DNA from 4 places in the Janthinobacterium sp. GW822-FHT07H11 genome. Region 2 is predicted to be linked to each of the others. Evidence: predicted binding sites of a transcription regulator. Region 2 holds the regulator's gene; each other region holds the start of a gene.

Region 1 (7,764 bases), 770 kb from region 2:
AAAACCCGCTCCCATGGTGTGACGGGCGGTGTGTACAAGACCCGGGAACGTATTCACCGCGACATGCTGATCCGCGATTACTAGCGATTCCAACTTCATGCAGTCGAGTTGCAGACTACAATCCGGACTACGATACACTTTCTGCGATTAGCTCCCCCTCGCGGGTTGGCGGCGCTCTGTATGTACCATTGTATGACGTGTGAAGCCCTACCCATAAGGGCCATGAGGACTTGACGTCATCCCCACCTTCCTCCGGTTTGTCACCGGCAGTCTCATTAGAGTGCCCTTTCGTAGCAACTAATGACAAGGGTTGCGCTCGTTGCGGGACTTAACCCAACATCTCACGACACGAGCTGACGACAGCCATGCAGCACCTGTGTACTGGTTCTCTTTCGAGCACTCCCCAATCTCTCGGGGATTCCAGCCATGTCAAGGGTAGGTAAGGTTTTTCGCGTTGCATCGAATTAATCCACATCATCCACCGCTTGTGCGGGTCCCCGTCAATTCCTTTGAGTTTTAATCTTGCGACCGTACTCCCCAGGCGGTCTACTTCACGCGTTAGCTGCGTTACCAAGTCAATTAAGACCCGACAACTAGTAGACATCGTTTAGGGCGTGGACTACCAGGGTATCTAATCCTGTTTGCTCCCCACGCTTTCGTGCATGAGCGTCAATCTTGACCCAGGGGGCTGCCTTCGCCATCGGTGTTCCTCCACATATCTACGCATTTCACTGCTACACGTGGAATTCTACCCCCCTCTGCCAGATTCTAGCCTTGCAGTCTCCAATGCAATTCCCAGGTTGAGCCCGGGGATTTCACATCAGACTTACAAAACCGCCTGCGCACGCTTTACGCCCAGTAATTCCGATTAACGCTTGCACCCTACGTATTACCGCGGCTGCTGGCACGTAGTTAGCCGGTGCTTATTCTTCAGGTACCGTCATTAGCAGGAGATATTAGCTCCCACCGTTTCTTCCCTGACAAAAGAGCTTTACAACCCGAAGGCCTTCTTCACTCACGCGGCATTGCTGGATCAGGCTTGCGCCCATTGTCCAAAATTCCCCACTGCTGCCTCCCGTAGGAGTCTGGACCGTGTCTCAGTTCCAGTGTGGCTGGTCGTCCTCTCAGACCAGCTACTGATCGATGCCTTGGTAGGCTTTTACCCTACCAACTAGCTAATCAGATATCGGCCGTTCCACGAGCATGAGGTCTTGCGATCCCCCACTTTCATCCTTAGATCGTATGCGGTATTAGCGTAACTTTCGCTACGTTATCCCCCACTCCAGGGTACGTTCCGATATATTACTCACCCGTTCGCCACTCGCCACCAGAGCAAGCTCCGTGCTGCCGTTCGACTTGCATGTGTAAGGCATGCCGCCAGCGTTCAATCTGAGCCAGGATCAAACTCTTCAGTTTAATCTCTGTTTAATGTCATTTCTGACAGGTCGGACAGTATCACTACCATCCAAATCTTTGGCATTACCAAAGATTTGCTCACTCAAAAAACTGACAGGCTACTTCCGAAGAAGTATCCTATTTCATTATTTCTTGTGAACATTTGATATTTTAAGTATTACAGCAATCCGAAGATCGCTGCTGCACTTGCATCAAATGTCCACACTTATCGACTGTTAATTGTTAAAGAACTGTATTCGGTGCTACTTTCGCGCTATCGACAAAGCGTTGTGTTTGTCAGCTGCTAAGAAGGAAGAGTATGAAGCGTTTCGGCTAATTCGTCAACCTTCTTTTTTGCTACCCAGCCCCGGAAGGCTGTCCCTTTTGTGCCGCAAACCAGTGCGTCTCATCGGGGAGGCGAATCATATCAAAGACCGTCGAAGTTTGGCAAGCGCTTTTCCAGGAAAGCGTGCATGCCTTCTTTTTGTGCAGGCGTACCGAAGGCGGCCTGGAACAAGCGGCGCTCGTAGGCGACACCATCGGTCAAGGTGGTTTCAAAGGCGCGGTTGACGCAATCCTTGATCATCATCGCGACCGAGGTCGGCATGGCGGCGATGGTCTTGGCGGCAGCCAGGGCTTCTTCCATTAATTTATCTGCCGGCACCACGCGCGACACCAGGCCGATGCGTTCCGCCTCGACGGCATCAATGGTACGGGCCGTCAGCAGCAGGTCCATGGCCTTGGCCTTGCCGATGGCACGCGGCAAGCGCTGCGTGCCGCCCGCGCCCGGCGTGACGCCGACCTTGATTTCCGGCTGGCCGAATTTGGCGCTGTCGGCGGCGATCAGGAAATCGCACATCATGGCCAGTTCGCAGCCGCCACCGAGTGCATAACCGGCCACGGCGCCCACCACGGGTTTGCGCACGCGCAAGATATGCTCCCAGTTGCGGCTGATGTAGCCCTGGGTAAAGGTGTCCGGATAGGTGTAATCGGCCATGGCGGCGATATCGGCACCGGCTGCAAACGCTTTTTCGCTGCCCGTCAGCACGATGCAGCCGATATTCTCGTCGGCATCGAATTTGAGCAAGGCGTCGCCCAGCTCATTCATCATGTTGTCGTTCAAGGCGTTCAAGGCCTTGGGGCGGTTCAGGCGTATCAGTGCCACTTTGTCCTGGATGTCGATGATCAGGTCTTCGTATTGCATAGGGTCTCCTCTGGGTGAACACGGTAACGATGATTGTAGCGGCTAACGGCGGCGGCGCGGCAGGTGCGCTGCTATTATTGTGAGCCCGATCACCTTTATCGAGCAGCGTATTTTCTCCTCCCTTTTCCAGTATTGCGCCCGCCACCTGCGCGGCGACGGCAGCGCCGCCAGCGTCAATTTCCGCCGCCTGTGGTTCAGCAACGGCCTCAATTGCTTCGGCGCCCAGATCACCTCGCTGGCCCTGCCCCTGTGCGCGGTACTGCTCCTGCAAGCGACGCCTGAGCAGATGGGCTTGCTCGTGGCCCTGCAGGCGCTGCCGTTCGCCCTCTTCGGCCTGCCCGTCGGCGTGCTGCTGGACAGGCGCAGCAAGCACCCGATCATGCTGTTCAGTGAAAGCATGTCCGGCCTGGCCCTGGCCAGCGTGGCCGTCGCCTACTGGTGCGGCGTGCTGTCGATGCCGTGGCTGTATATAGTGGGGTTCATCATCGGCACGGGCTTCGTCGTCGGCGGCGGCGCCGAACAGGTCTTCCTGACCTTCCTGGTGGGGCGCGATGGCCTGATCGATGCGCAATCAAAATTTGCCGCCACGGAATCGGCGTCGCGCCTGATCGGCCCCGGCCTGGCCGGCGTACTCGTGCAAGTGCTGTCGGCGCCCGTCGCCATCCTGTGCACAGCCTGCGGCTATCTGATTTCCGTCTTCAATCTGCGTGCCATGAGCGTGCGCGATCCACGCCCTGCTCCCTCCGACAAGCATGCCTTGCGCGACATCGCCGACGGCTTGCTGTTTGTCTGGCGCGAACCGCTGCTGCGCGCGCTGGCCTGGGGCGCCGGCATCTGGCACTTCCTGTTTTACGCCAGCATGGCCTTGACGGTGCTGTTTGCCACGCGCGACCTGGGCATGAGTCCGGGCGTGCTGGGCATGACGCAAATGCTGGGCGGCGCCGGTGTGCTGCTGAGCGCCTTCATCGTCAAGCCGCTGACGAAGCGCTACGGCGCCGGCCGCACCATCCTGATCGGCCTGGCATCGACCTCGCTGTGCTTTGCACTGACACCAACGATTCCCGCCGCCTTGTTCGGCAGCGCGGCCGCCAGCGCCGTCGCGTATGCCGTGCTGATGTTCTTTTTCGATTGCGGCGTGATGCTGTTCTTTATTCCCTACCTGGGCTTGCGACAGAAAGTTACGCCCGACCCCATGCTGGGACGCATGACATCCACCATGCGTTTCCTGACGGTGGCAACCGCCCCGCTCGGGGCGCTGGCCGCCGGCTGGGTGGCCGAACACTTTGGCGTGCGCAGCGGCCTGGCCTGCATCGCGGCCGGCAGCATTGCCCTGACGATCGCCATGGTGTGGGGAACGCCGCTGCGTAGCGTGCGCACGTGAAGCGGAAAACAGGCATACACTGTTAAATATTGCCTTGACGACACTATTTATAGCTAAGCCAGTGAGGTTTGATTTACATCAAGGTTTTGCTTGAGGTAAATCCATAAGCTGTCTTACATCACTCTAGGGAGCACGCCATGTTTAACACCATTTTATTTCCCACCGACGGTTCGCCCTTGTCCGACAAGGCCGCCGAGACAGCCATCGCCTTTGCCCAACTGAACAAGGCCAAGCTGGTTGCCATCAGCGTCGTGCAGCCTTTCCCGTTTTCGCCGATGGCCGACGGCGGCATCGTGCTCGACGCCAGCCTGTATGAGCAGCAGATGCACGAATCGGCCCAGCGCGCCATCGACAAGATCAGCGTGGCCGCGCGCGCCGCAAATATCGCCTTCGAAGGCGTGGTATCCGTGTCGCCCAGCCCGCACGAAGAAATCGTGAATACGGCGGAGAGCTACCATTGCGACATCATCCTGATGGCCTCGCATGGCCGCAAGGGCTTGAACAAGTTGTTCGTCGGTAGCGAGACGCAAAAGGTACTCGCGCATACGCACCTGCCGGTCATGGTCCTGCGTTAAATCAAGCCATGCGCTGCGCCAGCCCTCGCGGCCGGCGCAGCATTTTCCTCAGCGTACCGGGGCCTGCTTCGGCAGCAGCACCCACACCATTCCGCTCTGCTTCATGCGGCCCGCATTTTCCGCCGCCTCCGCACCAAATCCAAAGAAATAATCGACGCGGATAGGCCCGCGAATGGCGCCGCCCGTGTCCTGCGCCATCACCAGCCGCTGCATGGGGATATCGCTGTTGGCTTGCGTGGTCGACAGGAACACCGGTGCGCCGAGCGGCACGAAGCGCGAATCGATGGCCACCGAGCGCTGCGGCGTCAGCGGCACGCCCAGCGCGCCCTTCGGCCCCACCTTCGGATCGGGCAAGCGCTCTTCCTTGAAGAAGACATAGCTGGGATTGGCATTGAACAATTCATCCTTGCGCGTGGGATGGCCTGCGATCCATGCCTTGATGCCTTGCGCGGATGCCTGGCTCATGGTCAGCTCGCCCTTGTCCACCAGGTAGCGGCCTATCGATTTATACGGATGGCCATTCTGGTCCGCATAGGCGACGCGCACGGTTTCCTGGGTATCGGTCAACTGCACGCGGCCGGAACCCTGCACCTGCAGGAAGAACGCTTCCACCTCGTCATCGACCCACAACAATTCCTTGCCCGTGACGGCAGTGGCGCGCTCGATATCGGCGCGGGTCGAATACGGCACGATCTTCTTGCCAACCAGCTTGCCGCGCAAGCGCATATTCTTCAATTCCGGGTACACCCCGGCCAGGTCCACCGTCACCAGGTCATCGGGCACCTTGTACAGCGGCGTCTGGTATGGACCACCACGCTTGCGCGCGCCGTGCAGCAGCGGCTCGTAGTAGCCGGTGACGAGGCCCGTGCCAACACCGTCGGCGGCCACTACCTGGTTCGGCACGAAGAAGGTTTCGAAGAACAGGCGGATGGCCTTGTCGCTATCGGCATTCACCTGGCGCGCAATGGTGCACGATTCCTTCCAGTCAGCCCGCTTGGCCAGCACGCCGCACGATGCCATGAAGGCGGGCCAGGCGGCGCGCAAATCGTCGCGCGCCCAGCCGGGCAAGGCAGAAAAACTGGCGGGCGCAAAGGTGGGCGCCTGTACATCCTTGGCCTCGGCCGCATCGGATGGGGCCGGCTTGGCGGGTACGGGCTTGACGACCGTGGGCGCGATAGGCGGCGCCTTGCCGCTGGCTGCAGGCGTTGCCACGGGGGGCGTGGTACAGGCGGACAAGCCAAGCGCGACGGCGCCGGCTGAAACGAGTAGACTGGTGCGTTTTAATAAGCTGCGTGTAAATAACATAAGGAAGCGTATGTGGATCTTGATGATTGAGGCGCTGGTGGCGTTCTTCTTGCTGGCATTTATCGTCTGGTGGACCATGTATTCGGGCAAGAAGCCCATGCCACCAGTACAAAAACAGCTCAACGAAGAAAAAGATGCCACGGAAAAACTGAAATAATCAACGCGGGCTTGCCAGCCCGCCTGATCGCTGCCTGCACAGGCTTCAGTGCAGCGTGCGCGGCAGCGACAGGACGAATTCCGGAATCGGCGCTTCGAACTGGTGGCCATCTTCCGCTACGCAAAAATATTCGCCGCGCATCGAACCTTGCGGCGTCGCCAGCGCGGTGCCGCTCGTGTATTCGAACTGCTCGCCCGGTTGCAGCAGTGGCTGGTGGCCAACGGCACCCAGGCCCCGCACTTCTTCCACCTTGTCATTGGCGTCCGTGATGACCCAATGGCGCGAAATCAGTTGCGCGCCAATGGTGCCACTATTGAGCACGCGAATGGTGTAGCTGAACACATGCCGGCCCTGCTCGGGTGCCGATTGCTCTGGCAAGTACTGCGTCTTGACCGTTACCGTAAATTCGTAAGTCGACATCGTCGTTCCTTTATTAGTCATTCCCAGTCATACATTGCGTCACGTGTGCCTTATCGGCCACTGCGCGGCCTGGATTCTGTGTTTCAAAAAAGCATGACGGCGGCGTCAAGCGTAAAATAGCGCAAATCGGATTTTCCACACTTAGCCCTTACCCACCATGACAACATTCCGTATCGCTCCCAGCATCCTGTCCGCCGACTTTGCCCGCCTGGGCGAGGAAGTGCGCAACGTCGTTACCGCCGGCGCCGACATCATCCACTTCGACGTGATGGATAACCATTATGTGCCGAACCTGACCATCGGCCCGCTGGTGTGCGAGGCAATCCGCCCGCACGTGCAAGTGCCCATCGACGTGCATCTGATGGTCAAGCCTGTCGATCGCATTATCCCGGATTTCGCCAAGGCTGGCGCGAACATCATCACCTTCCACCCGGAAGCGTCGGATCACGTCGACCGTTCCTTGCAACTGATCCGCGACAATGGCTGCAAATCGGGCCTGGTGTTCAACCCGGGCACGCCATTGCACTACCTGGAACACGTGATGGACAAGATCGACATCATCCTGATCATGTCGGTCAACCCGGGCTTCGGCGGCCAGTCCTTCATTCCGCAAGCGCTGAAGAAAATCGCCGAAGCGCGCCGCATGATCGACGAATCGGGCCGTGACATCATGCTCGAAGTCGATGGCGGCATCAAGATCGACAACATCGCCGCCGCAGCAGCAGCGGGCGCCGACACCTTTGTCGCCGGCTCGGCCATCTTCGGCAAGCCCGACTACAAGGCCGTCATCGACGCCATGCGCGCCGAGCTCGCAGCCGTCAAGGGCGCCTGATGCAAGCGGGCACGGTGAAAGACCACGTACTGGCCGGCGTGCGCGCCGCCATCATCGACCTCGATGGCACGATGCTCGACACCGTGCCCGATTTTCATGTCGCCATCAACGGCATGCGCGCAGAACTGGGCCTGGCGCCCATCAGCGCCGAGGCCATCAAGCGGATGGTGGGCAAGGGCTCGGAAAACCTGATCCGCACCGTGCTGGCGCTCGACTTCGATGCGGACGGCGTGGAACAGCGTTTCGAGCAGGCGATGGAGGGCTACCAGCGCCACTATCTGGCCATCAATGGCCAGTTCAGCACCCTGTACCCGGACGTGGAAGCCGGACTGAAGGCGATGCAGGCGGCCGGCTTGCGCCTGGCCTGCGTCACCAACAAGCCGGTCGCCTTCGCCCTGCCCCTGCTGAAACAGAAAAAACTCGATGGCTATTTCGAGATCGTCTACGGCGGCGATTCGCTGCCGCAGAAAAAACCGCACCCCATGCCGCTGCTGC
Region 2 (7,764 bases):
CACGCCTGATAGGAGCAAAAGCAAATGAAATTTTCACATGCATGGATTGAAAAAAACCCCTGGCTGCTGATCGCCCTGGTCACGGTGGTGATCAGCATCGGCGGCGCCGTCGAGATCGTTCCCCTGTTCTTCCAGAAGAGCACGACGGAACCGGTCGCCGGCCTGAAGCCGTATTCGCCGCTGCGCCTGGCGGGCCGCGACATCTACGTGCGCGAAGGCTGCTACAACTGCCACTCGCAGATGGTGCGTCCGCTGCGCGCGGAAACGGAACGCTATGGCCACTATTCGGTCGCCGGCGAGTTCGTGTATGACCGTCCGTTCCAGTGGGGTTCCAAGCGCACGGGGCCGGACCTGGCCCGCGTCGGCGCCCGCTACAGCGATGAATGGCACCGCACGCACTTGAACAACCCGCGCGACGTGGTGCCCGAGTCGAACATGCCGGCCTACCCCTGGCTGGCGAAGACCAAGCTGGTGCCCGACGACATCATGCCGAAGATGCGCGCCCTGAAGCGCCTGGGCCAGCCCTACAGCGATGAAGAAATCGCCGCCGGCCCAGCCCAGCTGCAGGACAAGACGGAAGAAGACGCCCTGGTCGCCTATCTGCAAGGCCTCGGTACATTAATCAAAACAAGGAATTAGCATGGCAATCGAGAACCTGTTTGACAGCGCCAGCAGCGTCATGACGGTGGTTTCCTTTATGACATTCGTGGGCATCCTGTGGTGGACGTTCAGCCGCAGCAATGGCGACTTCGACGCGGCGGCACGCCTGCCGTTCGCCGACGAGGCGCTCGACTATCCGGCCGATGCCGTGCCGGCACAAGAGGAGCGCAACCATGGCTGACTTTACCAATGGCTTCTGGAACATCTACATCATCGTGCTGTCCCTGCTGGGCATCATCGGCTGCGGCGTGCTGCTGTACTCGCAGTCGAAAGTGAAAGTGGCCGCCGGCGCCCCCGCCGACGGCACCACGGGCCACGTCTGGGACGAGGACTTGAAGGAACTCAACACGCCGATGCCGCGCTGGTGGATGTGGTTGTTCTACATCACCATCGTCTTCGCGCTGGCCTACCTGTTCCTGTATCCGGGCCTGGGCACCTATGCCGGCAGCCTGGGCTGGAAATCGACGGGCCAGTACGAGGAAGAGCTGAAGAAGGCGGAAGCCGATTACGGCCCCCTGTTCAACAAGTACCTGAGCCAGGATATCAAGACGGTAGCTGCCGATCCGCAAGCGCAAGCCATCGGCCAGCGCCTGTTCCTGACCTACTGCGCGCAATGCCACGGTTCGGATGCGCGCGGCAACAAGGGCTTCCCCAACCTGACGGACAAGGACTGGCTGTATGGCGGCGATCCTGCCACCATCAAGACCACCATCATGCATGGCCGCAATGGCCAGATGCCGCCGATGGGTGCCGCGCTCGGTTCCGAAAAAGACATCGAGAACGTGGCCCACTACGTGCTGAGCCTGTCCGGTTCCACCTCGGACCCCGTCAAATCCGTGCTGGGCAAGGGCAAGTTCGGTGCCTGCATGGCCTGTCACGGCGCCGATGCCAAGGGTAACCCGATGCTGGGCGCGCCCAACCTGACGGACAAGATCTGGCTGTACGGCGGCAGTGCTGATACCATCATGGAAACGGTCCGCAAGGGACGCAACAACACCATGCCGGCCTTCAGTGACTTCCTCGGCGAATCGAAAGTCCACGTGCTGTCGGCCTATGTCTGGAGCCTGTCGAATCCCCAGACGCCCGTGAAATGATGTAATGGAACCTCAAGTCATCAAGATGTATGCGGCCCGCGAGCAAATCTATCCTCGCGAGGCCAAAGGACGCTACGCTACCTGGCGATGGGTATGCGTCTGGCTTACCCAGCTGGCGTTCTACGGCTTGCCGTGGCTGAACTGGAATGGCAGGCAAGCCCTGCTGTTCGATTTGACCACGCGCAAGTTCTACATTTTCGGCGTCGTGCTGTGGCCCCAGGATTTCATCTATCTGGCGGCCCTGCTGATCATCTGTGCCTATCTGCTGTTCCTCGTCACGGCCATTGCGGGGCGGGTCTGGTGCGGCTTCTCCTGCCCGCAAACGGTGTACACGGAAATCTTCCTGTGGGTCGAGCGCCGCATCGAGGGCACGCGCAGCGCGCGCATGGCCCTCGACAAGCAGGGTCCGTCCCTGCGCAAGACGGCCAAGAAGACGGCCAAGCACCTGGTGTGGGGCGCCATTGCCCTGTGGACGGGCTTTACCTTTGTCGGCTACTTCACGCCGATCAAGGAACTCGCGCATTCCGTGCAAACCCTCAACTTCGGTCCCTGGGAATGGTTCTGGGTGCTGTTCTACAGCCTGGCAACCTACGGCAACGCGGGCTGGCTGCGCGAGCAGGTGTGCAAATACATGTGCCCCTACGCGCGCTTCCAGAGCGCCATGTTCGACCAGGACACCCTGATCATCACCTACGATGCCAAGCGCGGCGAACCACGCGGCGCCATGAGCAAGAAGGCCGGCAACAACGACAAGCTGGGCGACTGCATCGACTGCACCCTGTGCGTGCAGGTGTGTCCGACCGGTATCGATATCCGCAACGGCCTGCAGTATGAATGCATCGGCTGCGCGGCCTGCGTCGATGCCTGCAATACCGTGATGGACAAGGTCGAGCGGCCGCGTGGCTTGATACGCTACAGTACCGACCATGCGATGGAAAACAACTTCAATTCGAAGCAGATCCGCCAGCGCGCCATGCGCCCGCGCGTGCTGATCTACACGTCCATCCTGGCCCTGATCATCATCGCCGTGTGTACCTCGCTGGCCCTGCGCACGCCGCTGAAGATGGACGTGATCCGCGACCGCGGTTCGATGGGACGCGAAGTGGAAGACGGCATGATCGAAAACGTCTACCGCCTGCAGATCATGAACACCTCCGAGCAAACCCAGCATTTTAAAATCAGCGCTTCCGGCTTGCCGGGCCTGACCTTGCTGACGCGCGAGGAAGTGACCTTGCAGCCGACGGAAACGCTGGGCTGGCCGATCCGCCTGCGCGTGCCGCACGGCGTGGGAGAAAAGGGGTCGAACAAGATCGCAATCGAGTTGCAATCGCTGGACGACCCGTCGCTGCATGTGCGTGAAAGCGCGGTCTTCATCGTGCCGCGGTGATGTTGATTTGGGGTCGGACCCTCCGGGTCCGACCCCGGTATTTCGCCGCAGGGGTATCATCAATCATGCGCTAGGGTCACTTGATTTTCAACCCGGAAGCAAAAGCTGGGGTCAGACCCAAAGGGTCCGGCCCCAAGGAGAACACAATGTCCGACAGTCTGAAACTGCAACCTCCCGTTGCACCGTGGTACAAGCATCGCTGGCCATGGCTGCTGATGATCGGTCCCGGCCTGTCCGTGGTCGTCGGCAGCTTCATGGGCTATATTGCGTTTACGCAACCCGATGCGCTGGTGGTGGGCGATTATTACAAGCAGGGCAAGGCCATCAACCAGGATTTGAAGCGCGACACGGCCGCCAGCAACCTGGCCATGGACACCAGCCTGTCCTACGACGTGGCGCAGGCGCGCCTGGCCGGTTCCGTGCACAGCTTCGGCAAGGCCTACCAGGGCCCGCTGCAACTGCACCTGGCGCATGCGACCCTGCCGGAAAAAGACATCAAGCTGCTGGTGCAGCCCGATGCCCAGGGTAATTTCTCGGTGGCGCTGCCGATGCTCGAGCGCAGCCGCTGGCAGGTACTGGTGGAAAACGACAAGCGCGAATGGCGCCTGTCCGGCATCTGGACCTGGCCGCTGCAGCGCAGCATCGCGCTGCACGCCGATGAAGAGCTATAACGTACAGCGCCGGGAAAAAACCGTAGCGAGCGGCAGTGATTTGTGGCTAAGAAGCGCAGCTGTGCTAGAGCACAGCGAGCATCGCAGGCCGCAAAGCGCGACGCGCAGCAGGTTTTGACGGTGCTGTTATTTGCAGATGTCGGTGCCGGCCGTAATGGCCTTCAGTTTGGCTGGCTGCAAGATCTCGATCTCGCGGTTGGAGACGCGCAGCCAGCCTTCCTTCTTAAATTTCGACAATAAACGGCTGACGCTCTCGATGGTCAGGCCCAGGTAATTGCCGATTTCCTCGCGCGACATGCGCAGCTGGAACTTGCTGCTCGAATAGCCGCGCGCTTCATAGCGCGACGCCAGGTTGACGATGAAGGCGGCAAAGCGCTGCGTCGCCTGCATGTTACCCAACAACAACATGACACTTTGCTCACGCGTGATTTCCTGGCTCATCATGCGGTGGAAATGGCGCAGCAGGGTCGGCATATTGCCCAGCAATTGTTCCAGGCTGGAAAACGGGATTTCACATACTTCGCTGTCTTCCAGGGCCACCGCATTACAGTGGTGGCGGTCGGCGCTGATGGCATCCATGCCCAGCAGTTCGCCGGCCATCTGGAAACCCGTCACCTGCTCTTCGCCGCCCGGATTGATCTGGTAGGTCTTGAAGTGGCCCAGGCGGATCGCATACAGGTTCTGGAACGAGTCGCCGATGCGGAACAGCGAAGCGCCGCGCACGATCTTGCGGCGGCGTCCGATAATCTGGTCCAGCCTGTCCATGTCGCCCACATCGAGCCCCATCGGCAGGCACAATTGGTGCATGCTGCAGGTCGAGCATCGCGCACGCAACGCTTCCACGGTCACTGTGGGCAAGGTTGGAGAGAGTAGCGCTTCAGTCATGTCGGTACCTTTTAGAAAATGCAACAACAAGTTTACTGCATACACGGTTGCCGTGTGCCAATTTCACCGTAATTTCGCCGAATAAACGACGTCTTGCATTTAATTATATGGCAACATCGTCAAAAGACCATGTGGGGAGGGGAAATTGCGCGGTGGCGCTTGCCAAGCTGGGGTATTGATAGGAAAATTCTTGACAGCATTATCTGCCTCTGCCGCCTGTGCCGCCCGGTACTGAAAAGGAAACTATGAAGCCTCTCGGCATAAAAGCAAAAGTCGCGCTGGCAACCAGCCTGACCTCGATCGCCATGATTGCCCTGGTTACCATGATACAGGTGCGGCACATGCGCGACGACTTCACCAAGGTACTGCTGAGCCAGCAGTCGGCCCTGATCACCCGCACGGCCGCTGAACTCGATGACAAGCTGGCCATGCTGCTGCAGATCGTCACGCTGACGGCCAGGCAGCAGCCGCCCGAATTGATTGCCCAGCCCGCCCAGTTGCGCCAATATTATTCGCGCCGCTCGATGCTGGTGCTGTTCGACGACGTGCTAGTGCTGGACGCGCATGGCGCCGTCGTGGCCGACATGCCGGAAGTGGCGGGACGCGCTGGCATCAACGTCGCCGAGCGCGAGTATTTCCAGACCGTGCTGCGCACGCGCCAGCCCATGATCACCGAACCGATGCTGGGCAAATCGAGCGGCCTGCCCATCGTGCAGATGGCGGCACCCGTGCTGGGCGCCGACGGCCAGGTGGCCGGCGTGGTGATCGGCGTGCTGCGCCTGTACAAGGACAACCTGCTGGGCCGCCTGCGCACGGAAAAGATCGGCAAGAGCGGCTATTACTTCATCCTCACGCGCGGCGCCGTGCCGCGCTACGTGCTGCATCCCGATACCAGCCGCTTGCTGCAGCCGCGCCAGCCGAACGCCAACCTGACCACCACGCAGCTGCTGAAGGACGACGGCGAAGGCAGCATGGTCAGCACCAACAGCCGCGGCATCACGGCCGTCAACAGCTTCAAGCGCCTGAAGTCCGTAAACTGGCTGCTCGCGGCCTCGCTGCCCATCGATGACGCCTTCGAACCGTTCGACGGCGTGCTATACCGGCTGGTGCTGTGGAGCACCCTGGCCTCGCTGCTGGCCGCGGCAGTGCTGGGCTGGGTCACCGTGCGCCTGCTGTCGCCGCTGGTGCGCCTGCGCGACACCCTGCAAGCGCTGCGCAGCAGCGGCAGCCGCTTCACCCCCGTGCCGGTGCAGCAGCGCGACGAGATCGGCGAACTGACGGAAGCGTTCAACGGCCTGATGAGCGAACGCGACCGCCTGCAGCAGGAGCTCGAATCGCGCGCGGCGGAACTGGAACAGGAACGCGACCGGGCCGAGGCGGCCAACCGCGCGAAGAGCGATTTCGTGGCCAATATGAGCCATGAAATCCGCACCCCGCTCAATGCCGTGCTGGGCATGGTGTATCTGCTCGGAAATACCAAGCTCGATACGGAACAGCGCAAGTATCTGACCATGGTGCGCGTGGCGGGCCAGTCGCTGCTGGGCATCCTGAACGACGTGCTCGACTATTCGAAGATCGAGGCGCGCCGCATGGAATTGTCGCCCGTCGAATTCGACCTCGACGAAGTCATGAATACGCTGGCCACGACCATGACCATGAATGCGGGCGAGAAGGAGCTGGAGCTGGCCATCGCCGTCGAACCCGACGTGCCGCGGCGCCTGCTGGGCGATGCCCAGCGCCTGCAGCAAATCCTCGTCAACCTGGCCGGCAACGCCATCAAGTTTACCGAGAGCGGCGAAGTGGTGGTGGCCGTCAGCCTGGCCGAGAAAGACAAGGGGCGCGCCTGGCTGCGCTTCGAAGTGCGCGATACGGGCATCGGCATGACAGAATTACAACAGCAGCAGCTGTTTGCCGCGTTTTCACAAGGCGACCAGAGCATCACGCGGCGCTTCGGCGGCACGGGCCTGGGCCTGGCCATCAGCAAGCAGCTGATCCACATGATGGGCGGCGAAATCGCCGTCGCCAGCAGCGAAGGCAAGGGCAGCCGCTTCTGGTTCAGCGTGCCCTTCGAGATACTGGCGCAGCCAGCCGAAACGCGGCGCACGCCGACCCTGGGCCAGCTGCGCCTGCTGGTGGCCGACGATAACCGCACCACGCGCGAACTGATCGTCAAACTGATCGAAGCGTGGGGCTGGAACGCCGACGAGGTCGATTCCGGCTTTGCCGCCATCGAACTGTACCGCGAGCGCCTGGCGCAGCAGCAGCCCTACGACGTGGTGCTGGCCGACTGGCACATGCCCGTCATGGACGGCCTGGCCACGGCCAAGGCCATCCGCCAGGCGGCCGCCGGCCAGCGCCAGCCCATCGTGGTGATGGTCAACGCCTTCGCCCGCAATCACCTGGAAGAAATCTCCAGCGCGGCCGAGGCCGACGTCGTGCTGATGAAGCCGATCACGGGTTCGAGCCTGTTCGACGCCCTGCACCAGGCGCTGATCGCCAAGCATGAGGGCGGCGAGCAGCGCATCCTGCACCAGCCGCTGGGCACGGAACTGGCCGGCGTGCATTTCCTGCTGGTGGAAGACAACCACCTGAACCAGGCCGTGGCGCGCGGCATCCTCGAACACATGGGCGCTACCCTGGACGTGGTCGGCGACGGCCTGCAGGCCGTGGAACGGCTGCGCACGGAAGCGCTGCGCTACGACATCGTGCTGATGGACATGCAGATGCCTGTCATGGACGGCTTCAGCGCCACCCACATCATCCGCACGGAACTGCGCCTGACCTTGCCCGTGATCGCCATGACGGCCGGCGTGCTGGCCTCCGAACGCGAGCGCTGCATGACGGCCGGCATCAGCGACTTCATCGCCAAGCCCGTGGTGGTGGAAGAGATGATGGCCGTGATCGCGCGCCACCTGCCGAAGCGGCCACAGCTGCAGGCGGCCGAGCCGGCGCCGGCCGTCGATGAAGAGGTGTTTTCCATGGCGCCGCTGATGCGCGTGATGGGGCGCGACGCCAAGGGACGCGGCGTGCTGCGGCGCATGGTGGAAGATGCGCTGAACAAGGGCAT
Region 3 (7,764 bases), 1.3 Mb from region 2:
TTTCATATTGCGTGTGCAGGCTGCGCTCCGTCTCGATGATCATCAGCCTGGCCTGGCCGTCGCGCGTGAAAAACAGGATGCCGGCGGGATTCGGGAAAATATAGAATTCGACGAAGCCATGGCGCCGGCACAGCTCGTGCACCACGGCGGCCAGGGCTTCGTCTTTCAGGAAACTGTAGTCATGCAGCAATAGCACGTCGCGCACGGTGTCCGATTGTTGCAGGAAGAATTCGCGCTGCAGGGCATGGATTTCCTGTTCCAGGATGTCGAGCGCATCGTCGTCGCTCTTCTTGATGTAGCGGTCGATCAAGCCCCGGTTGAAGGCCGTCACCGCCACCTTTTCATCGGCCGCGCCCGTAAACAGGATTTTCTTGCAGGGCAGGTCGCGCACGGCCTGGCAGAATTCCAGGCCATTCATCTGCGGCATCGAGTAGTCGACCACCAGCACGGACGGCATGGCAAAACGCTGCGCCTGGCCGCTGATGCGCCAGATGCGTTCGATGTCGAGCGCCACGTTGCACTGGTCGGGCAGCAGGTTTTGCGTGTCGAAGTTGACGTGCAGCGGCATGTCGCCCGGGTGCGGGCTATGCCGCAGCCAGTGCAGGGCGCTGCTGGTGTCGTGGAAAGTCTTGCGCGCCAGCGCAGGATCGAGCTGGAACGCCAGGCTTTTCAGGAAAGAGTCGCTGTCGTCGATCAGGACGGTCAGCGTGGGATGGGTGTAGACGGGCAGTTGCATGCGTCACCTCGCGCGGTGGATGGGGGGGAAGCGGCTGGGCACCGGTTGCGGAAACTCCAGCACGAAGATGGTGTAGGCGCCTTCCCGCGCGATGCAGCTGATGCGCGCCTGCCAGGCCTGCATGATTTGCCGGCACAGGGCCAGGCCGACGCCGCTGCCGTTGTGCGCGGGATAGGAATAGAAACGGTCGAAGATCAGCGGCAGGCGGTTGCGCGCGATGCCGCAGCCCGTATCGATGAACAGCAGGCGCGGCACGGGGCGCGCGCCATCGATGATGATGCGCACGCGGCCCTTGCCGGCCCGCTGGATGGCTTTCAAGGCATTGCGCAGCAGGTTCAGCAGGATCACCACGCACAGCTCGGATTGGCCGGGAAAGGTGAAATCGGCGCGTACATCGACCCTGACGATGTCGCGCTGCGCCGTGCTGGTGAACGGATAGCGGCGCAGGACGGCCGCCACGCTGTCGTGCATGGCCACCGCTTCGCTCGCTTCGAGCTTGCGGTTGACGGCGCTGGCGCTGAGCAGGAACAGGTCGATCATGTGGTGCATATGGCGCACTTCGAACTGGATGCGCGCCAGCGCTTCCTGGCTGGGGGCGTCCGGCACCAATTCTTGCGCTTCGCCTTGCAGCCGGCGTTGCAGGCCGCGCACATTGGCTTCGACGCTGACCAGCGGCGTGCGCAATTCGTGCGCCACGCTGCCCAGGCCCGCGGCCAGGCCCGCCAGCTTTTCCTGCGCGCCCACGTGGCGCCCCACCTTGACCACCGACAGCACGGCAATCGTGAACCAGTGCACGGGCAACTGCTGCAATACCTCGCGGCTGAGCAGGAAGGCGGGATCGCCAGCGAGGGCAAAGGCCAGGCAGGCCAGTACGGTGCCGCCCAGGTAGGCCAGCACGGCGATGCGCGTATCGAAATGGAACAGCACGACCAGCGCCACCAGCAGCGAATGCGCCCACAGGGCCGACGCGTGGTTCATCAGGAACATATACGTGAAAAAGAAGGGCAGTTCGAAGGTCAGGCCCAGGAACAGGTAGAGGCTGAAGCCGGTATTGCTGAAGCGCCCGGGCCACAGCGCGGGCAGGAACAGCGCGGCGGCCACCGCGCGCAGGGCCAGCGATTCGTACTCCTGCGGAAAACTGTAGTGCCACAGCGTGTAATACAGGGGCATGCCGAGCGCCCCGATGACTGCCAGCATGCGCACCTGCGCACGCCGCATGGGCGTGTGTTCGATGGCATCGTGGAAATGCAGGAAAGGCTGGAAGATCTTGCCTTGCCATCGTTTTCCCGTCGGGGACTGCGCATGCGTCATGGTGGAGGGGCGTGTTCGTTGAGGCGAATCAATACAACATGATCGGCGTGTTCTTCCTGAAAAAGAGCCGTATCGCACTAACTGTTGAGATGTATCAATCTCGTGCCGGATGGCTCGCGCATGTTGGACGCGGTAGTTCCCACCGCAACCATTCCAGGAGTCCTCCATGTCGAACGCCCTTTTCCCCCTGTCTTCCGCCGCTGTCCACGCTGAACAATGCTTGCCGGCCTTCGTGCGCCAGCGCATGGACGAGCACTATGTCGAGCGCATTGAAAAGCTGCTGGGCGGCGAACACTTGCATGAGTGGCAAGCGATGCCGGCCGGTGCGGTCATGCTGGCAGGTAATGATTACTTGCATATCGCCGGCGAGGCGGCCCTGCTGGCGGCCCAGGCGCAAGTGTTGCAGGGCGGCGGCGCCATGCTGATGTCGTCCGTCTTCCTGCAGGACGGCAGCCGCCAGCACCGGCTCGAGCGCAAGCTGGCGGACTTCCTCGGCAGCGAGGCCTGCGTGCTGGCGCAGTCGGGCTGGGCGGCCAACGTGGGCTTGCTGCAAAGCCTGGCCGGGCCCGGCATTCCCGTGTACCTGGACATGCAGGCGCATGCCTCATTGTGGGAAGGCGTGCAATCGGCGCAAGCCGTGCCCGTGGCCTTCCTGCACAACGATGGCGCCCACCTGCAGCGCCAGATCGACAAGCATGGTCCCGGCATCATCGTCGTCGATGCGCTGTACAGCACCAACGGCAGCGTGGCGCCGCTGCTGGACATGGTGGAGATCGCCGAGCGCAGCGGCAGCATGCTGATCGTCGACGAGTCGCATTCGCTGGGCACGCACGGTCCCCAGGGCACGGGACTGGTGGTGGAGCTGGGCCTGGCCGACAGGGTGCATTTCCGCACGGCCTCGCTGGCCAAGGCCTTTGCGGGCCGGGCCGGGCTGATCACCTGTTCCGCCCGTTTCAAGGGGTATTTCCTGTCCGCCTCGCGGCCCGCCATCTTCAGTTCCTGCCTGCTCGAGCATGAACTGGCCTGGTTTGATGCGGCGCTCGGTTTCATCCGCGCCGCCGACGGCCGTCGCGCCGCCCTGCGCCGCCACAGCGTGCAGCTGCGCCAGGGCTTGATGGATCTCGGCTACAACGTCAGCGATGGCACCGAGCAGATCATCGCGCTGGAGGCGGGCAGCGAACCGGACACCCTGATCCTGCGCAAGGCGCTGGAACGGCACGGCATCTATGGCGCCGTCTTTTGCGCGCCCGCCACGCCGAAGAACCGCGCGCTGGTGCGCCTGACCCTGAATGCGGGCTTGCGCGAGGACGAGTGCGCCAGGGTGCTGGCCGCCTGCGCCGCCATCCGCGACGAGGTGGGCATGGCGCGCTGGCCATCGACGCGGCGTATGCGCAAGCTGGCGCTGGTGTAGGGGCGGCGCCTCAGCCGCTGGCGGGCTGGCTGCCGGCGATGCCGGCCAGCAGCATGGACAGCGGTGCCAGCTGTTGCGCGCTGGCGCTGCCCAGCAATTCCTGGCCCAGCGCCTGCGCCGTCACGTCGGCATGGGCCAGCAGGGCCTGTCCCGCCTCGGTGATGACGGCGTAGCCGACGCGGGCATCGCGCGCATCGGCCTGGCGCGCCACCAGGCCGATCTTTTCCAGCGGCATCAGCGAGCGCGTGATGCCCGACGCCGTCAGCGCCAGGCGCTCGGCCAGGTCGATGCGGCGCAGGCGGCCGCCCGGTGCGCGCTGCAAGTGGTACAGCAATTGATAATCGCCAAAGCTCAGGCCATGCAGATTGCCCAGGATGCTGTCGAAGCGGCGCACGATGAGCGCCTGGGCGCGCGCCAGGCGCAGGCAGAAGTCCAGCGCGCCGGCGCCGTCCGGCGCAGGGGGAGGGTGTTGCATAATGACATCCTTTCAATTCGCTGCGAAGTGCTTGAGTGCGCAAGTGTAACCGATGGCAATTCAATACAGCGCCTGGCCCTGCTCCCGCAACTGCGCCAGGTGCAGCGCCAGCAGGGCGTCCAGTTCGGCGTCCGCATCGAAGGCGGGGTCGTCGGGCAGCGTGACGGTATCGAGCAGCTCAAGGCGGAACGCCGCCTCGCCGTCGCGCCGCCAGTCCGCCTGCAGGCCGGCGTTGCGGTGCGTGCCCAGCGTGAGTTCGAAGCGGTGGCGGTTCAGCGCGCCGGGCGCATTGCGGCTGCGTTCGAGCAGGGTGCGCCCGCTGGGCAGGTGCTGCAGCGCGATGATGCCCAGTGCGGGTGCCTGTTGCCGGTAGGCCGCTTTCAGGGCCGCTTGTCGTGTTTTATCCATGGCGAAGCTTTCTCAAGGTGAAGATATCGAAGGGGTGCCCGCGATGCGGGGAATGTCGGTCCACAGGGCGGCAGCCACGGCGGCGGCCAGCAGCAGGGCGCCGCCGCCGCAGAACAGCTCGCCCACGCTGACGTGGCGCAGCAGCGCGCCCGTGGCCGCCGCCGACAGCGGCGCCAGCCCCAGGAAGATGCCCATGAACACAGCCATCGCCCGGCCCAGCATGGCGGGCGCCACGCGCCGCTGTATCCACGTAAAGATGGCCACCTGCAAGTAACCGGACAGCAGGCCCGTGACGGCCAGCAGGGCCGCGCCGTGCCAGGCCGTGCTGATTTGTCCCAGCGCCATCAGCAGGCAGCCCACGATGGCGTCGGCGAGCAGCAGGGTGGCGCCGAAATGGCGGCGCAGCCAGGTGCCGCCCAGGCTGGAGGACAGCATGCCGGCCAGGGTGCCCGCGCCGTGCGCGCCCACCAGCAGGCCCAGCGCCGGGGCGCCATGCAGGCGCTCGCTGGCCAGCACGGGCAAGGCCACCTGCAGCGGCCCCATGACGAAGAAGGCCACCACGGCCCAGTAGGCATAACAGCTGCGCAGGGGCAGGTCGCGCCACACCATGGCCAGGCCCGCCGCCATGTCGCGCCACATGCCTTGCGCCGTGGCCGCCGCTGCCAGGGGCTGCAGCTTGACTTGGCGCAAGGTCCAGGCGGAAAACACAAACGTCAGCGCATCGATGGCAAAGGCGGCGGCCAGCGCCGCCATGGAGGTGTGCTGCCCGTTACCGTGGGCACCCAGCACGAGCGCCGCCAGCAGGGGACCGGCCAGCAAGGACAGCTGGCGCACCCCCATCTGCAAGCCATTGGCTTTCTGCAATGATGATGCAGGCACGGCTTGCGGCAGGATGGCCGTGCCGGCCGGAATGCCAAAGGCGGACGCGATGCCGAGCGCCAGCGCGGCCGCATACGCGAGCGCCAGGCTGGCCTGGTCCAGCCATAGCATCCCGGACAGGGCCAGCAGGATGGCGGCGTTCGCATATTTGCTCAGCAGCAGCACGCGCCGGGGCGAGTAGCGGTCGGCGATGGTGCCGCCCAGCAAGATGAGCACGGCGCGCGGTGCCCCCATCAGGGCCACGGCGATGCCCAGGCTGAGGCTATCGCCTGTCAGGCTCAGCACGAGCCAGGGCAGGGCAAGCAGGCTGAACTGGTCACCCAGCATGGAAACGAGGCCGCCGCCCAGCAGCCAGCGGAAGTTGGTATTGCGCAGCAAATCGGTGTCTGTGGCGGATGGCATGTTGGTCTTGTTCCTGTTTAAAAATTGCATAGTAGTTGATATAAGCTTGAGTGGTCAAGTATATTGCCATTTATTGCGGCAAGGGCCGCAGGCGCCGCGTGGGGCACCTGCGCTTGCGCTATCATGGCGGCCATGACTGATACCACTGCCCCCACCCTGTACGAGACCATCGGCGGCGCCCCCGTGCTGCGCGACATGGTCGACCGTTTTTATGACTTGATGGAGCTCGAGCCCGAGTTCGCCGGCATCCGCGTCATGCATCCGCCTTCGACGGAAGGTTCGCGCGACAAGCTGTATTTCTTCCTGACGGGCTGGATGGGCGGACCGGACTTGTATATCGAGAAATTCGGCCACCCGCGCCTGCGCGCCCGCCACTTGCCCTACGCCATAGGCACCAGCGAGCGCGACCAGTGGCTGCGCGCCATGGCCTGGGCCATGGAAGACACGGGCATCGAAGAATCCTTGCGCGTGCGCCTGATGGAGTCGTTCTACCAGACGGCCGACTGGATGCGCAACAAAGCTGACTGATCCCATGAGCCCTATCGAGTTTTACAGCCTGCTGGGCGCCGCCATCGCCGCCATCGTCCTGTTGCTCTTGCTGCTGCTGCGCCCCCGTGGCGCGGCCGGCGACGGCGCCACCACCCTGGCGCTGGTGCAGCAGCACCAGCAGCAAAGCCTGGAACGCATCGACCGGGTCGAGCGCGAAGTGCGGCTGCAGCTGCAGGCGTCGGCGCAAGCCACGCGGCAAGACCTGGCGGCCGGCCTGGCGCAATTCCAGGCGGCCACCCTGCAACAGCTCGACAGCCTGCGCACGCAGATGCAGGCGCAGGGCAAGGTCGGGCGCGAGGAACAGGCGCAAAGCCTGGCGCGCTTTGCCGACAGCACCAATCAAACCTTGTCCCAGCTGACGGAATCGCATGCGCAGCGCATGCTGGAAGTGCGCGCCACGCTGGAAAACAAGATCCGCGACTTGCAGGCCGACAACGGCGCGCGCCTGGAAGAGATGCGCAAGACGGTCGATGAAAAACTGCACGCGACGCTGGAAACGCGGCTTTCCGCCTCGTTCCAGCAAGTGTCGGAGCGGCTGGAAAAAGTCCACCAGGGGCTCGGTGAAATGCAGCAGCTGGCGCTGGGCGTGGGCGACCTGAAGCGGGTGCTTACCAACGTCAAGACGCGCGGAACGTGGGGTGAGGTGCAGCTGGAAATGCTGCTGGAGCAGGTGCTCACTGTCGAACAGTATGCGAAGAACGTGGAAACCGTGCGCGGCAGCGGCGCGCGCGTGGAATTTGCCCTGAAATTGCCGGGCATGGTCGAGGGCGGTCCGCCCGTGTGGATGCCGATCGACGCGAAATTCCCCAAGGAGCAATACGAACGCCTGGTGGAGGCGGCCGAGCGGGCCGACGCCGACGGCGTGGCCCTGGCCGGGCGCGAGCTGGAACGGGCCGTGCGCGGCGAGGCGAAAACCATCGCCGAGAAATACCTGGCGCCGCCGCAGACCACCGACTTTGCCATCCTCTTCCTGCCCACGGAAGGTTTATATGCGGAAGTGATGCGCCGGCCCGGCCTGGCCGACGAACTGCAGCGCGTGCACCGTGTCAGCATCGCCGGACCGTCGACCCTGACGGCCTTGCTCAACAGCCTGCAGATGGGTTTCCGCACGCTGGCGCTGGAAAAGCGTTCGTCCGAAGTGTGGCAGGTGCTCGGTGCCGTCAAGACGGAGTTCGGCAAGTTCGGCGACGTGCTGTCGCAAACCAAGCTGACCCTGGAGCGGGCGGCGAAAAATATCGAAAGCGCGGAAGTGCGCAGCCGGCAGATGGCGCGCAAGCTCAAATCCGTGGAAGCCTTGCCGGGCGAGGCGGCCGCCTTGCTACTGGGTAAGGCGGACGGCGAATAGCACCGCCCTGTTCGCCGCAGGGGCCGGCTAAGCCTGTGGTTCCTGCTCCATCTGGAGCTTGACGATTACAGCGGTGATGCTGCCTGGCGCATCGAGTTCGCGCCGCGCCAGCGCGCGCATGGCGTCATTCGCCAGGCCGGCCAGCAAGGCGGCGCACAGCGCGTCGGCCTCGGCGGCCTGTTCCTGGCCGCGCAGTACGGCAGCGGCGATCCACACCTCTTTCACCAGATTCGTCAACTCCGCCGCCA
Region 4 (7,764 bases), 3.1 Mb from region 2:
CACGGACGGGCGCGCCACGTCGGCATCGACCAGCAGCACCGTGATGTCCATTTCCATGGCGATGCTCATGGCCAGGTTGACGGCGCAATACGTTTTGCCTTCGCCGGGCATGGCGCTGGTGACGACGATCAGGTTGCCATGGCGGATGGCCTCGGCGCCGCTGGCGCGCGCCTGGCGCAGCAGCGGGCGCTTGATGATGCGGAAGTCCTCGGCCACCGTGGTGCGCCCGCTGTCGTGCGTGACCATGCCCTGTTGCTGCAGGCGGGCCAGGTTCAGCTCGCGGTAGCGGGGCGACGCCGCCGCATCGGCCGCCCCCGCGGGCTGCGCCAGGTAGGGTACGCCGGCCTCGGCCACGCCCAGTTGCGGCTCCTGCTTGCCATCGTCGTTCATGGTCGCTCCCCTAGAATTTGAGCAGCGCGGCCGTCATGACCGCGCCGTACAGCACGAACAGGCTGCCGAGGCAGGCGCCAAAGCCGTAGCGCGCGCGCCGGCGGCGGATGGTCTGCAGTTCGGTCCAGTTCATCGACACCGTGCCCAGCACGCTCAAGCCGGTGGCGTCGCGCAGTTCGGCCGGGCTGAGGAAGGTGGGGCGCACCTGGCTGATCAGCAGTGCCGCGGCGACGCCGGCCACCAGCGCCGCGCCCAGGGCCGCGGTAAACAGCAATGGCCGGTTCGGCCCGACGGGGGCGAACGGCACGGTGGGCGGGTCGATGATCTTGAAGGCCATCATGTCCGTGGTGGAACTCAGTTCGCCCGACAGCTTGGCCGCTTCGCGCCGGCCGATCAGCTTTTCATAGTTTTCCTTGTTGATGATGTAGTCGCGGTTCAACTGCGCCAGCTGCGATTCGACCTCGGGCACGGCATTGCTTTGCGCCAGCAGGCGCTCGTTGCGCGCGTTGTATTCCTGCACGCGCGCCTTGATGGCGGCCACCTTGGCGTCCGCCTCCGTCAGCGCCACCTTCAGCTGCTGCAGCATGGGGCTGTAATTCTTGCCGGGATCGCCGGATGCCGCCTTCAGCTTGCTTTCCTCGATCTTGCGCTCTTCCAGCTGGGCCACCAGGCGCTTGGCGGCGATGATGTCGGGATGCAGTTCCGTGTATTGCATGCGCAGGCTGTCGAGGTTCTTGTTCAGCGAGGCGATGCGCTCGTCGAGCTCGGGATTCGTGATGGCGGCCGCGTTGGGCTCGAGGTCGAGCACCGGTTCGTCGCCCTCGATCTGGCTCAGGATGGCCTTGCGCGCCTGTTCCGCCTCGACCAGCTCCAGCCTGGCATTGTTCAGGCTATCGGACGACATCAGCAGCTGGCTGCCATAGTCGATGCCCTGGCGCGGCAGCAGCAGGTTGTTGCGGATCTTGAAATCCTTCACCAGGTTTTCCGCCGCGCTCAGCTTGTCCTCGTAATTCTTGATCTGTTCGTCGATGAACTGCACGGCTTTTTGCGAATCGCCTTTCTTGCCCTGGAAACTGCCTTCGACAAAGATCGTCAGCAGGCTTTGCACCACGTCGCGCACCACCTTCGGATGGCGGCCGTTATAGCTGATCGTGTAGATGTCGTAGGCGTTGGTGCCGGTGATCTTGATGCGGCCCATCAGTTCGTCCAGCTGGGCCTCGTGCTCGCGCACGGTCTTCGCATCGAGGTCGAGGTCGACCATGCGCATGACGCGCTCCACGTTCGGCCGGCTGAGCAGGGTGCGGCTCATGATGGCCACCTGCTGTTCCGTGTTCGGCACGCTGGTCATGCCGGCCATCAGCGGCTTGAGGATGGTCTGCGTATCGACAAACACGCGCGCCGAGGTCTGGTAGTCGTCGGGCAGGCTGATGACCTTGATGAAGCCGGCGATGGCCACCAGCCACGCCACCAGGACCGCATGCCAGCGGTATTTCCAGATGCCTTTCAGGCCGGAAAGCAATTGCTGTATCAACTCTTCCATGGCGCTTCCTTCATGTCACGGTGGGACGCGGTGCGCGTGCCGGCGGCGCGCAAGGAACAATGCGGAACCGTTGTCGGGCATGCAAAGTATAGGGCCGTGCCCGGCCAATATTTCCCAAGATGATTGCTTCTTGATACGCCTCAAGGATCGCTTGCCGCGTTTTAATAATCATAGGAACTTCGCGGCCCAGTCTGGCTTCGCGCGGCCCTTGCGCCGTCGCGCGGCCGGTCCGCACGCGCCACCGACTCGAAGAGGCTAGGCATGAATCCGTTCCGACGTGCACTGTTGAAGAATGCGCTGGCCCTGGCGGCCGCCGGCGGCCTGCTGGGCGCGTGCCGCACGCGCTACCCGCTGGCACCCGCCGATGACAGCGTGCCCATGCACGACTACCTGATCGGGCCCGGCGATTCCGTCAACATCATCGTGTGGCGCAATCCCGAGGTGTCGCTGACGGTGGCCGTGCGGCCGGACGGCAAGATCACCACGCCGCTGGTGGAAGACCTGCCGGCCAGCGGCAAGACCTCGACCCAGCTGGCGCGCGACATCGAGCAGGCGCTGGGCAAGTTCATCCAGCAGCCGGTGGTGACGGTCATCGTCACCAATTTTTCCGGCCCCTACGACGAGCAGATCCGCGTGATCGGCGAGGCGGCCAAGCCGCAGGCGCTGCCGTATCGCCTGGGCATGTCGCTGATGGACGTGCTGATCGCCGTCGGCGGCATTACCGATTTTGCCGCCGGCAACAAGGCCAGCATCATCCGCGTGCGCGAGGGCCGCCAGCAGCAGCTGCGCGTGCGCCTGGACGACTTGCTGAAAGAGGGCGATATTTCCGCGAATGTCACGATGCGTCCGGGCGACGTCTTGCTGATCCCGGAAAGCTTTTTTTAAGGCCAGTTTCCAGAGCAGGCTCATGCTGACAAAAAAGCACTTTTATTTGTCATTTTGTACTTACTGGCAAATTTCAGGGCGTTATTTGCTATTAAATAGGTAATTTCTTCTGTTTTTTTTGCGGTCGGCGGGAACTTCTCCAGTTTTCCTCTTGTCACAAGGCATTGGCTTCAGTCCGTCTCAAAGCGGAGGGCCGATGATAGCGAGGACAAGATGAGCTTAGAAGACGAACCAATTATTTCCTTTGACACGCCCGGCGGCTTCAGCGACCTGGTGGTCGGCGAAGGCAAGATCGATCCGGCCATGGAGCACGAACTCGACTTGCAGCGCTTCCATATCCGCATGGCCAATTCGCGCGGACGGCGCGAAGCGGCCAGCTTGCTGATCCGCAAGATGTATGGCTGGCGCGGCTATGCCGTCGATCCCGGCATCGCGCATGCGCTCAACAAGATCACCCTGTTTGCGGAAACGGCCGGCACCACGGTCGGCACCATGACCTTGTGCCTGGACAACGACGAAACGGGCTTGCCCGCCGACGAAAACTTCCGCGACAAGCTCGACCTGCTGCGCGACGAGGGGCGGCGCCTGTGCGAACCGTCGCGCCTGGCCATCGACAAGGGCGTGAGCAAGCGCGTGTTCGCGGCGCTGATCCATATTTCGTATATCTATGCCCACAACATCCACGGCTTCACGGACTACGTGATCGAAGTCAATCCGCGCCACGTGGTGTTTTACAAGCGCATGCTGGGGTTCCGCGATTTTGGCGGCGAGCGCGAGTGCACGCGCGTGGGGGCGCCGGCCGTGCTGCTGCGGCTAGACCTCGACTACATGGGCGAGCAGATCCGTAAATACGGCGGCTTGATGGAACAACATGGGGGTGAACGGTCGTTTTACCCCTTTTTTTTTCCAACATGGGATGAGCCTGGCATCACGGACCGCCTGCGCCAGGGACGCAACTGACGCCTATTTGTTTTTTAACAGGATCGCCTGCATGTAGTGGCCGGGAATGGCATAGGTAATGCCGCTCGGCGCGCTGATGGCGCTTTCCTTCAAGCCTTTCACGTACACCATGTTGACGATGCCGTAGACGATGCCCGTGTCCGGATCGAACAGGGGACTGCCGCTGCTGCCCGGGTAGGCGGTCGCGTCCAGCTGGAACACGGTGTAGGGCGACTTTTGCAATTGCGCCAGGCGCTTCGCATCGAGGCGCTGCGCGTTTTCGCTGGGCATGACCACCGGCGTCAGCGACGACACGGTGGCGCGGTGCGTCACGTGGTGCAGGCCCAGCAGCATGCCCAGCGGGAAACCCGTGAAGGCCAGGGCCTGGCCTTCGCGCACGCGGGCCGCGTCGCCCAGCTGCAGGGCCGGCAGCGGCGCGCCCGACAGGCGCAGCAAGGCCAGGTCGTGCTCGGCGTCGATGGCGCGCACGCTGGCCGGGCGGAACTGGGCCGTGTCGCCCTGGCCCGTGAGGATGCCGATGACTTCGTTGGGATTGGCGTCGAGCAGCTTCTGGATCACGTGGGCGCAGGTGAGCACGCTCAAGCCATCGTCCGTGACGAAGCCCGTGCCGATGAAGGTCATGGGCGGCGTGCGCGTCTTTTGCACGCTGCCGACGCCGACGACCGATGGCTTGATGCGCGCAATCACTTGCGCCAGCGTATCGTCGGCGCGGCCCGGCGGCACGGCGGACAGCAAGCCCAGGCAGAACAGGGACGTGGACAGCAGGGTTTTCATGGGGGCGGCTCCTGGACGGGGGCGGGGGCATGGGGAAGGCGCAACAGCGCGCACAGCAGCATCAGATAGCACAGCAGGGCGATGCGCGGCACGTCGAGCAGGCTGTCGAACAGGCCGACGACGAGAAAGCCGGCCAGGCTGGCGCCGCCCGCGATGGCCCAGGCATGGCCGCGCGCGGCCGCGCGCAGCAGCCGCATGGCGGCCAGCGTCATCAGTCCCAGCATGGCCACGGCGCCGCACACGCCCGATTCGATCAGCAGATGCAGCGGCAGGTTCTTGACGTGCCAGGGCAGGTGGTGGTGGTCGCTGCTGAAGAACCAGTAGTCGGGGGCGGCGCTGAACTGGCCATTGGCGACCAGTTCCGCGCCGTCGTCCGCGCGCAGGCTCAGGTTGTCGATATCGATCACGGACGAGGCGGCCGTGCCGCTGGCCGCCACTTCCAGCTGCACCGGCGCGCGCAGCAGCCAGGGGCTGCCGCCCAGCCAGGCGCTGTCGACGCGCGCCTCGACATGCTGCCAGACGGGCCGGCCGGCCACGGGCGGCGGCAGGCGCAGCGGCACGTTGACGCAGTTTTGCGGGTACAGCAGCTGGCGCTCGCATAGCCGTACCTGCAGCACGGGCATGGGGCCGGCGCGGCGCACGTCGAGCGCCAGCGTGTACGCGCGCCGCGGCTCGACCGGCAGCCGTTGCAGCAGGCGCAGCAGTTCGCCATAGCCGGCGCGGTAGCCGGGACTGGCCAGCCGGAGATAGCGGTTGCCTGCCTCATCGGCGTATGCCATGCTGGCCGGTATCTCGCGCAAGGGATTGCGCCAGAAATAGGTGGCGGGAAAGCTGCCCGTGCCCATGCCGAACGCGGTGCTGGCCGCATCGGCCGACATCATGCCGAGCGCCTGGCGCCAGTGGCGCAGCCGGCCCTGCAAGTCGCCGCCGCTGGTGGCGAAGCGTTCCGTCGCGTAGTAGCTGGCCGACACGGGTATGGCCAGCAGCATCAGCACGCCCGCCGCGCCGGCCAGGCCCAGGCTGGCGCGGTTCAGCTGCCACAGGGGCGGCCGCAGGCGCGCATTGCCCAGCATGGCGGCGGCCAGGGCGACGACCAGGCCGGTAGCGGGCAGGGCCGGCGCCCCGGCCCAATGCCAGCCTATCCACACGAGATTGCAGGCAAGCAGGGTCCATGCCATCATGGCCAGGCACAGCCGGGCCGGGCCGCCGCCAGGCGGGCGCCCGACCGGCCACAGCGCGCCGGCCAGCAGCAGTGCCGACAGCAGGAACAGGCAATACGGCGGCTTCAGCCAGCCTGCCGCCGGCAGGCCTGCCGGCCACCAGGCGGCCAGCAGGCCTTCGATGGCCAGCGCGCACAGCACGCAGGCGGGCGCCAGCCGCCACGGCAACGGCCGCGTGGCCAGCACGAAGCTTGCGCCCAGCAGCACCACGGCGGCGATCAGGCCGCGGTAGCCGCCGCTGCCGAACAGGTACAGCAGCACGCTGGCGGCCGCCGCCAGCAGCAGGCCGGCGCCGGCGCGGCGCCCTGGCGGGCGGCGCGGTCCATGGCGGCCGGCGGCGAGCGCCTGCCACAGCGACAGCAGGCCGCCGGCCAGCATGGCCGCGTACAGGGCGCGCGAGAACGTGGTGAGCGCCGCGTGCAGCGCCAGCGCCAGCAGCAGCAGGGCCAGCGCGCCGTGCCGGCGCGTGCGCGCGCGGGCCAGCCACAGCGCCGCGAACGGCAGGCTCAGGGCCAGGTAGCCGTCGAGGGCGGCGCCGCCCGTGTGCATGGCGGAAAACGGCGCCGTGATGCGATAGTCGCTGGACAGGTTCAGCAGGCCGGGAAACACGGCGCGCTCCCACAGCGCACAGGCGGCCACCATGGCCAGTCCCGCCAGCAGGCCCGGCAGCGCATAGCGGCGCAATGCCGGCCCGCTGGCATCGCGCAGCAGCAGCGGCAGCAGCAGCATGGCCCAGGCCCAGGCCTTGCCCAGGCGCAAGCTGTTGTAGTGGCTGAGATAATTGTTCCACGCATCGGCATCGGCGGGCGGCAGCGGCAGCAAGCCGCGCAGCAGCGCCGCCAGCCAGGCCAGGCAGCACAGCAGCAGCCAGGCGCGCGCCACGGGCGCCAGGCTGGCCGCGGGGGCCGCCTGGCCCAGCCGCCAGTAACCGCAGGCCAGCGTCAGCAGCAGCAGCAGGTCGATTTCCTCGAGAAAGAACCAGCCCGTCCACGGCGCCAGGTCCAGCACGGGCAGCAGGGCCGGCAGGCAGAACAGCCAGCAGGCGGGACGCCGCCACAGCAGTAGGGCGTAGACGGGCAGCAGGGCGGCGAACAGCCAGGCGGGCCAGCCGCGGGCCAGCGGGTAGGCGTGCAGGGCCAGCAGGAAGGCGCCGCCCGCCAGCAGGGCCAGCAGGCGCGCCGCGCGCGTCGCCATGGCCTACAGCTGGGTCAGCAGGGCCTGGGCCTCGGCCCGCTGCGGGAAGTCCTTGTTGGCCGCCAGCAGCTGTTCCAGTTGCTTGCGCGCGCCGCCCTTGTCGCCGGACCTGGCCAGCGCCACGCCCAGGTGGTACTGGATTTCCGCCGCCTTCGGCGCCAGGTCCGCCGCCTTGCGCAGCAGGCCGGTGGCGCGCTTCGGCTCGCCCTGTTCCAGCAGGATCCAGCCCAGGGTGTCGAGCACGGCGGCATTGTCGGGCGCCAGCTTCAGCGCCTGTTCGGCCGTCGCCTGCGCGCGCCTGTCCTTGTCTTGCTGGTACGCCCATGCCAGGTCGTTCAGGGCCAGCACGTTGCCGGCATCCCTGGCGATGATGTGCTGGTATTGCTCGATGGCCGCGCGGTATTGCTTGGCCACCAGCTTGGTGCTGGCCAGATAGGTGCGCGTGGGCAAGTCGTTCGGGTTTTCCTTCAGCCATGCGGCCATGCGCGCGTCCGCCTCGGCCGCTTGCCCGGATGCCTGCAAGGCGCGGTATATCTGCACTTGCAGCGGACCGATCCTGCTGATCTGGTAAGCGCGCTCGTACAGCTTGAGCGCCTGTTGCGGCTGCTTTTGCTCCATCAGGACGTCGCCCTCGAGCTTGTAGCCGGCCGCCAGCTTGGGTTGCTGCTGCTGGACCTGGCGCGCCACGCCCAGCGCTTCGCGCTGCCGGTTCAAGGCCAGCAGCATGGCCACTTCGATCACTTGCGCATCGAGCAGCGTGGGGTCCAGCGCCTGCGCCCGCTTGACGGCCTGCAGCGCGCC

What was found. Region 2 encodes FNR, which switches genes on or off when oxygen is low (the NO sensors DNR and NnrR bind a similar motif). Its sites were predicted from a motif close to TTGATNNNNATCAA; they were not measured.
Region 1: AC3RCJ_RS04845 (universal stress protein) is a predicted target of FNR. The motif match lies at 4,049-4,062, and genes of this name have one in related genera.
Region 3: cqsA (alpha-hydroxyketone-type quorum-sensing autoinducer synthase) is a predicted target of FNR. The motif match lies at 2,066-2,079, and genes of this name have one in related genera.
Region 4: AC3RCJ_RS15260 (XrtA system polysaccharide chain length determinant) is a predicted target of FNR. The motif match lies at 2,061-2,074, and genes of this name have one in related genera.

Annotation. Positions count from the first base shown of each region.
Region 1 is NZ_CM179507.1:1,089,825-1,097,588, reverse strand. It holds rRNA gene AC3RCJ_RS04860 (16S ribosomal RNA) at 1-1,416, opposite strand, end outside; gene AC3RCJ_RS04855 (enoyl-CoA hydratase) at 1,823-2,599, opposite strand; gene AC3RCJ_RS04850 (MFS transporter) at 2,679-3,980, shown strand; gene AC3RCJ_RS04845 (universal stress protein) at 4,118-4,555, shown strand; gene mltA (murein transglycosylase A) at 4,604-5,860, opposite strand; gene AC3RCJ_RS04835 (hypothetical protein) at 5,742-6,017, shown strand; gene apaG (Co2+/Mg2+ efflux protein ApaG) at 6,063-6,437, opposite strand; gene rpe (ribulose-phosphate 3-epimerase) at 6,595-7,269, shown strand; gene AC3RCJ_RS04820 (phosphoglycolate phosphatase) at 7,269-7,764, shown strand, end outside.
Region 2 is NZ_CM179507.1:324,388-332,151, forward strand. It holds gene ccoN (cytochrome-c oxidase, cbb3-type subunit I) at 1-9, shown strand, start outside; gene ccoO (cytochrome-c oxidase, cbb3-type subunit II) at 25-639, shown strand; gene AC3RCJ_RS01400 (cbb3-type cytochrome oxidase subunit 3) at 641-841, shown strand; gene ccoP (cytochrome-c oxidase, cbb3-type subunit III) at 834-1,754, shown strand; gene ccoG (cytochrome c oxidase accessory protein CcoG) at 1,759-3,141, shown strand; gene AC3RCJ_RS01415 (FixH family protein) at 3,288-3,812, shown strand; gene fnr (fumarate/nitrate reduction transcriptional regulator Fnr) at 3,939-4,697, opposite strand; gene AC3RCJ_RS01425 (response regulator) at 4,943-7,764, shown strand, end outside.
Region 3 is NZ_CM179507.1:5,369,359-5,377,122, reverse strand. It holds gene AC3RCJ_RS23700 (response regulator) at 1-736, opposite strand, end outside; gene AC3RCJ_RS23695 (sensor histidine kinase) at 740-2,047, opposite strand; gene cqsA (alpha-hydroxyketone-type quorum-sensing autoinducer synthase) at 2,214-3,458, shown strand; gene AC3RCJ_RS23685 (MarR family winged helix-turn-helix transcriptional regulator) at 3,469-3,933, opposite strand; gene AC3RCJ_RS23680 (GIY-YIG nuclease family protein) at 3,994-4,341, opposite strand; gene AC3RCJ_RS23675 (MFS transporter) at 4,354-5,622, opposite strand; gene AC3RCJ_RS23670 (group II truncated hemoglobin) at 5,755-6,150, shown strand; gene AC3RCJ_RS23665 (DNA recombination protein RmuC) at 6,155-7,516, shown strand; gene AC3RCJ_RS23660 (hypothetical protein) at 7,544-7,764, opposite strand, start outside.
Region 4 is NZ_CM179507.1:3,464,194-3,471,957, forward strand. It holds gene AC3RCJ_RS15255 (XrtA-associated tyrosine autokinase) at 1-390, opposite strand, end outside; gene AC3RCJ_RS15260 (XrtA system polysaccharide chain length determinant) at 401-1,930, opposite strand; gene AC3RCJ_RS15265 (XrtA/PEP-CTERM system exopolysaccharide export protein) at 2,192-2,815, shown strand; gene AC3RCJ_RS15270 (N-acyl amino acid synthase FeeM domain-containing protein) at 3,029-3,775, shown strand; gene AC3RCJ_RS15275 (S1 family peptidase) at 3,779-4,549, opposite strand; gene AC3RCJ_RS15280 (hypothetical protein) at 4,546-6,963, opposite strand; gene prsT (XrtA/PEP-CTERM system TPR-repeat protein PrsT) at 6,967-7,764, opposite strand, start outside.